DNA from 2 places in the Sporosarcina sp. FSL K6-2383 genome. Region 1 is predicted to be linked to the other one. Evidence: a T-box and tRNA genes for the amino acid it is inferred to sense, from the RefSeq annotation. Region 1 holds a T-box; the other holds one or more tRNA genes.
The links. A T-box is a leader RNA that pairs with one kind of tRNA and senses whether it is charged. The one in region 1 lies ahead of lysS (lysine--tRNA ligase), so its partner is inferred to be a tRNA-Lys.
Positions count from the first base shown of each region.

Region 2: it has a tRNA-Lys gene. The T-box ahead of lysS (lysine--tRNA ligase) is inferred to sense a tRNA for this amino acid. The anticodon was not compared.

Region 1 covers NZ_CP152017.1:1,497,810-1,501,185, reverse strand. Annotated here, with positions in the region: partial or broken gene MKZ10_RS07485 (HI0074 family nucleotidyltransferase substrate-binding subunit) at 1-270, opposite strand, end outside; gene lysS (lysine--tRNA ligase) at 416-1,876, opposite strand; T-box leader at 1,985-2,246, opposite strand; gene MKZ10_RS07475 (hypothetical protein) at 2,318-2,560, opposite strand; gene MKZ10_RS07470 (MOSC domain-containing protein) at 2,786-3,376, shown strand, end outside.
Region 2 covers NZ_CP152017.1:3,066,490-3,069,865, reverse strand. Annotated here, with positions in the region: rRNA gene MKZ10_RS15445 (23S ribosomal RNA) at 1-738, shown strand, start outside; rRNA gene rrf (5S ribosomal RNA) at 890-1,005, shown strand; tRNA gene MKZ10_RS15435 (tRNA-Val) at 1,188-1,263, shown strand; tRNA gene MKZ10_RS15430 (tRNA-Thr) at 1,285-1,360, shown strand; tRNA gene MKZ10_RS15425 (tRNA-Lys) at 1,367-1,442, shown strand; tRNA gene MKZ10_RS15420 (tRNA-Leu) at 1,480-1,561, shown strand; tRNA gene MKZ10_RS15415 (tRNA-Gly) at 1,570-1,644, shown strand; tRNA gene MKZ10_RS15410 (tRNA-Leu) at 1,652-1,740, shown strand; tRNA gene MKZ10_RS15405 (tRNA-Arg) at 1,768-1,844, shown strand; tRNA gene MKZ10_RS15400 (tRNA-Pro) at 1,862-1,938, shown strand; tRNA gene MKZ10_RS15395 (tRNA-Ala) at 1,945-2,020, shown strand; tRNA gene MKZ10_RS15390 (tRNA-Met) at 2,044-2,117, shown strand; tRNA gene MKZ10_RS15385 (tRNA-Ile) at 2,125-2,201, shown strand; tRNA gene MKZ10_RS15380 (tRNA-Ser) at 2,219-2,311, shown strand; tRNA gene MKZ10_RS15375 (tRNA-Met) at 2,484-2,558, shown strand; tRNA gene MKZ10_RS15370 (tRNA-Asp) at 2,562-2,637, shown strand; tRNA gene MKZ10_RS15365 (tRNA-Phe) at 2,660-2,735, shown strand; tRNA gene MKZ10_RS15360 (tRNA-Gly) at 2,742-2,815, shown strand; tRNA gene MKZ10_RS15355 (tRNA-Ile) at 2,822-2,898, shown strand; tRNA gene MKZ10_RS15350 (tRNA-Asn) at 2,900-2,974, shown strand; tRNA gene MKZ10_RS15345 (tRNA-Ser) at 2,982-3,072, shown strand; tRNA gene MKZ10_RS15340 (tRNA-Glu) at 3,080-3,151, shown strand.

The DNA.
Region 1 (3,376 bases):
GCATTTGCAACCATGCTCGTTCATTTTGGAGCCAGCCTACTTGATAGGCTTCTTTCAATGTTTCACGGGGTGTTTTCGCTTCTATTTCTTCACAGAGTAATAATTTTTTAATATCTTTCAATAAATCCCAACAGTAAATTCAAAACGTTGAATCGTTCCATCTACGATGAGACTATTCCCTTGATCTTCATGTAGGGCTTCTTCTAAACGGTTTAATGCCTTCTGTAGGTTGTCAAAACTCTGCCATAATTTTCGGTTTGTATCTTCCACTCATTATCACTCCTATTTCAATAGCTGCCTCCTTCCAATATATAGCCTTATCAGGATACATACTCTATAAAGCTGTTGGTCAGCGACGCTAACCTTTTATGATTGTGTGCCATACACTCATGAAAAAAGTAATGTTACTCAACTTCTATAGCTTTTTAGTTAATGGAAAGAACACGCAATCCTTAATATTATCGCTATCACTCAGCACCATTAACAATCGTTCAATTCCGAATCCCCAACCTGAAATAGGCGGCATGCCATATTCCATCGCAGTTAGATAATCTTCATCCATCTCCATGGCCTCAACATCTCCATTGTTCCTAAGCTGTGCTTGTGTTTCCAACCTCCTTCTTTGTTCAAGTGGATCGACTAGTTCTGAATAAGCATTTATGATTTCCGCCCCATTCACCACTAACTGAAAACGATCCGTTAGAGCTGGATTATCATCATTTGCTCTAGCTAGCGGTGATAAATCAATCGGGTGCTGAACTAGAAACGTCGGGCGTATCAGATATGGACGACACATTTTTTTATAAAGAAGATCTATAAAATTTCCTCTCCCCATTGATTCAATATCCGAATGGTCCAATAGGATATTTCTTCTTTTCGTTTCTGCATACAGTTCTTGCACAGTTGGATAAAGATCTATATCAATCCCCGTATCGTTTACAATCAGATCTCTGAAAGATACGACGTCCCATTCTAATGAGAAATCAATCGATTGACTTTGGACAGTTAAAATGGTCGTATCGAATGTTCGATCCAAAACATACAAAATCATCTCACGCATTAACTTCATCGTATCTTTATAGTTCCAATAGGCAGCATACCCTTCAACCATTGTGAATTCCTGAAGATGCTGAGGACTTATCCCTTCATTTCTAAAACACCTTGCAAATTCAAATACTTTCGTAAAACCACCGACAATTAGCCTTTTTAAATAAGTTTCTGGGGCTATGCGTAAGTAAAACTCAGAATCCAAGGAGTTATGGTAAGTTTTAAACGGTTTTGCAAGTGCACCAGACGACGTTTGCTGTAAAACAGGCGTTTCAACCTCTAAGAAATTTTGATCCTCAAAGAACCTGCGAATTGAACTGACCATTTTTGTTCGAGCTAATAATCGATTTTGTGTCTCCTTTGTCATGATGACATCCAAATAGCGCTGTCGATAGCGAAGATCTATATTGCTTAATCCATGCCATTTATCTGGAAGAGGACGTATTGACTTCCCAAGAAATACATAACTCTCGATACGAAGGGTCTTCTCATGCGTTTTCGTGCTGTACATTTTCCCCTTCACACCGATAAAATCCCCTATATCTAGCAATTCATGGAACAGTTGAAAGGATTCCTCACCAACCTCTTCTTTCTTCAATAGAAGTTGCAAACTTCCTTGTATGTTTGAAATCGTAATAAAACATAATTTACTAAAATACCTAATACTCATGACTCTTCCAGCTACTTGAACGTTGCTCATACCATCCTCAAGCATTGCCGCTTCATACAGTTCATAATTCGTATGAAAACTTTCAGGGTGCAATGGAATGCCACGCGATTGCATCACATCTAATTTCTCTCTTCTATGAATCATTTGTTCATTACTCATGTTTACCACTCCATTTTCTGTTATCGAGCATGATGACACCAAATATTTCTAACTAGCCATCCATAGCTTTATAAACAACAAAAAACTCCCACCCCCAAGATTATCTATCTTGAGGACGAGAGTTGTGAACTTCGTGGTACCACCTCAGTTTATTGATATGTTGCCATACCAATCTCTTCGGGTACGTCAACGTTCGATTATACCCTATCTCTATAACGGGAGAACCCGTCGCATGATGACTAAGATTTGTTACTTAGTTCCATACGAAGCTCCAAGTCTTTTTTCATTGAGGTTATTATTACTCCTTCACAGCAAACGGAGCTCTCTGAAAATAATTAGCCTCAATTACTCTTCTCTTCATCGCCAGTTAGTTTATATTATACATTGATTATTTTTATTATTATATTTATTGACACGCATATAGTCAAGGACTAAATTTTTCTAACATTTTGGTAGTGGCGCCGATGAATTACTTTTATCAATTCTAAAATACTCGGATAGTTGAACAACCCGAACGTTTTGTGTATTTAATTCATGATAGATTTCCCTACTATCCCAAAACGATATATATTGATCCCGTTCACCTCGGATTAGCTCTTCTGCACTTTCCTTTGACTCCATATGAATAAATCTTCTGATGTAATGATTTTCATCAAAAAAATAAGTTATTTTGAATTCTTTCATGATATTTAACTCCTCGCATGCTGCAAATTACTATATCCCTATCTACAGTTCCATCATCTTTCTCAATATCATATCCATTTCACTTCGTGCCAAGACATTCATCTTCAACTGGTCGGACTTTTATTCAACACAATTTACAACTACTCTTTAAATATTTTGATAACAAACTTCTACTGTGGTTTAATTATAAGAAAAGTTGAATTCGGCAGAAAGCAGGTACATAATATGACACCTAATATTGAATTAAAAAACCTTTCCATCGGCTTACCGAAAAAAATGAATTACGGTAAAGACAAAGAAGTAGAAACGGCTATTTGTAAAGATTCGGTTGAGGAAGTTTTTCTAGCGAAAGATGGATTTCGAGGTGATGGCGTAGCAGATTTACAACATCATGGTGGGCTTGACCGCGCTGTTTGTGTCTATCCGTACGAGCACTATGCATATTGGGCGCAGCAGTTTAACAATCCCCTACCAAGCGCGGCTTTCGGGGAAAATATAACCGTAACGAATATGCTTGAACAAGACATTCATATCGGAGATATTTTTCGTCTTGGAGATGCTGTGATCCAAGTGACACAGGGCCGAATTCCATGCAGCACGATTACGAAAAGAACTGACCTGCCTCCCCTTATGAAAGGGATGGTTGATACAGGATTTACGGGTTATTTGTGCCGTGTACTTGAAGAAGGCATTGTTCGCGAAGATTCGACCATTACATTAGTGGAATCACATCCGCAACAAGTTTCTATCCTTTTTGCCAATCAACTTTATTTCCACCGCCCAAAGGATATTGAAGGTATCCAGCAAGTATTGGCG
Region 2 (3,376 bases), 1.6 Mb from region 1:
GTTGGTGGGATACTACCCTGGCTGTATTGGACTTCTAACCCATGCCCCTTATCGGGGCAGGAGACAGTGTCAGGTGGACAGTTTGACTGGGGCGGTCGCCTCCTAAAGAGTAACGGAGGCGCCCAAAGGTTCCCTCAGAATGGTTGGACATCATTCGTAGAGTGCAAAGGCATAAGGGAGCTTGACTGCGAGACCTACAAGTCGAGCAGGGTCGAAAGACGGGCTTAGTGATCCGGTGGTTCCGCATGGAAGGGCCATCGCTCAACGGATAAAAGCTACCCCGGGGATAACAGGCTTATCTCCCCCAAGAGTCCACATCGACGGGGAGGTTTGGCACCTCGATGTCGGCTCATCGCATCCTGGGGCTGTAGTCGGTCCCAAGGGTTGGGCTGTTCGCCCATTAAAGCGGTACGCGAGCTGGGTTCAGAACGTCGTGAGACAGTTCGGTCCCTATCCGTCGCGGGCGCAGGAAATTTGAGAGGAGCTGTCCTTAGTACGAGAGGACCGGGATGGACACACCGCTGGTGTACCAGTTGTCTTGCCAAAGGCATCGCTGGGTAGCTATGTGTGGACGGGATAAATGCTGAAAGCATCTAAGCATGAAGCCCCCCTCGAGATGAGATTTCCCATTACGCAAGTAAGTAAGTTCCCTCAAAGAAGATGAGGTTGATAGGTCTGGGGTGGAAGCGCGGCGACGTGTGGAGCTGACAGATACTAATCGAACGAGGACTTAACCTTCTAGTAAAAAGGGCAGGTTGGCCCTGATTTGTGAAACACACTGTCTGTTTTATTCAGTTTTGAACGAATAAGTACCGTTCATAAAAAAGTGCTTGCAAATCTTAACTGATTTGATATAATGAGTATTGTCTTTGGAAAAAGATGATGCAGGTCTGGTGCCGATGGCGAAGAGGTCACACCCGTTCCCATACCGAACACGGAAGTTAAGCTCTTCAGCGCCGATGGTAGTTGGGGGTTTCCCCCTGCAAGAGTAGGACGTCGCCGGGCCTGTAATTCATTACATATAACATTCAAAACGTCTAATTTTACTTATTGTAATCCCGGTAAAAGTGGGAGAAGCGAGTAGTACAAGGAAACGATTGAGAGAACGAAGGAGCGTACATAACTACGTGACTGAGTAAGCGAATGAAGTTGACGCAGTAATGCGAAGCTTATCGCACTTTTACCCAGGAGGATTAGCTCAGCTGGGAGAGCACCTGCCTTACAAGCAGGGGGTCGGCGGTTCGAGCCCGTCATCCTCCACCATTTTTTTATAAATACACTTTAGCCGGTGTAGCTCAACTGGTAGAGCAACTGACTTGTAATCAGTAGGTTGAGGGTTCAAGTCCTTTCGCCGGCACCACTTTTCGAGCCATTAGCTCAGTTGGTAGAGCATCTGACTTTTAATCAGAGGGTCGCAGGTTCGAATCCTGCATGGCTCACCATTTTTCATTTTCATGACTGCGAGTCATGTTATATATTGCGGGTATGGCGGAACTGGCAGACGCGCTAGACTTAGGATCTAGTGCCTTCGGGCGTGGGGGTTCGACTCCCTTTACCCGCACTTATAATGCGGAAGTAGTTCAGTGGTAGAATACGACCTTGCCAAGGTCGGGGTCGCGGGTTCGAATCCCGTCTTCCGCTCCAATTCTTTGCCGGGGTGGCGGAACTGGCAGACGCACAGGACTTAAAATCCTGCGGTAGGTGACTACCGTACCGGTTCGATTCCGGTTCTCGGCACCAAATCTTATAAATTAAGTACACTTATATGCGCTCGTAGCTCAATTGGATAGAGCACCTGACTACGGATCAGGAGGTTGTGGATTCGACTTCTGCCGGGCGCGCCATTATATTTTATATCTAACGGGAAGTAGCTCAGCTTGGTAGAGCACTTGGTTTGGGACCAAGGGGTCGCAGGTTCGAATCCTGTCTTCCCGACCACTTTATGGGGCCTTAGCTCAGCTGGGAGAGCGCCTGCCTTGCACGCAGGAGGTCAGCGGTTCGATCCCGCTAGGCTCCACCAAAAACAACTTATATAAAGATCCTGGCGGCGTAGCTCAGCTGGCTAGAGCGTACGGTTCATACCCGTAAGGTCGGGGGTTCGATCCCCTCTGCCGCCATCTTAAAGGACCTTTAGCTCAGTTGGTTAGAGCAGACGGCTCATAACCGTCCGGTCGCAGGTTCGAGTCCTGCAAGGTCCACCAGTACTATATTTTCACATGGAGGTATACCCAAGTTCGGCTGAAGGGAACGGTCTTGAAAACCGTCAGGCGGGTTAAACCGCGCGGGGGTTCGAATCCCTCTACCTCCTCCATTTTTCTTGATTAATGAATCACATTGAAAAAAATAGTAATAATATTGTCGCGGGGTGGAGCAAGTCACATAACGAAGAATGTGATTTGTGTAATTTCCTGAAAGGAAATTACAGCGAAATCCTAGATGGAAAATGAATTGCGTGTACTTTTTATTATTATGAATAATATTGTCGCGGGGTGGAGCAGTGGTAGCTCGTCGGGCTCATAACCCGAAGGTCGCAGGTTCAAATCCTGCCCCCGCAACCAAATGGTCCCGTGGTGTAGCGGTTAACATGCCTGCCTGTCACGCAGGAGATCGCCGGTTCGATCCCGGTCGGGACCGCCATTTTTTCAAAAATACATAATGTGGCTCAGTAGCTCAGTCGGTAGAGCAAAGGACTGAAAATCCTTGTGTCGGCGGTTCGATTCCGTCCTGAGCCACCATCTTATGCGGATGTAGTTTAGTGGTAAAACCTCAGCCTTCCAAGCTGATGATGAGGGTTCGATTCCCTTCATCCGCTCCAAAATTAGGGCCTATAGCTCAGCTGGTTAGAGCGCACGCCTGATAAGCGTGAGGTCGGTGGTTCGAGTCCACTTAGGCCCACCATTCCGCAGTAGCTCAGTGGTAGAGCAATCGGCTGTTAACCGATCGGTCGTAGGTTCGAGTCCTACCTGCGGAGCCATTTATATGGGGAAGTACTCAAGTGGCTCAAGAGGTGCCCCTGCTAAGGGTATAGATCGCGTAAGCGGTGCGAGGGTTCGAATCCCTCCTTCTCCGCCATATATTTGGCCCCTTGGTCAAGCGGTTAAGACACCGCCCTTTCACGGCGGTAACACGGGTTCGAATCCCGTAGGGGTCATACAATAAAAAGCTAGGTTATGAGTTCTTCAAGAACTCATAACCTAGCTTTTTTCCTACTTTGAGAATTATAGAATTTTGTATTGTGAGCATATCAGCGTATGAATCCACAATATTCGTAGCCCAGCTTTATCTCAAGGTAGCTTAGTTCTAAGAAAATGTTGTTCAGTTTTAATCCAAATAATGAAAGCGACATCCCGGGGCTCGATAGGTAATCTGGGATGTC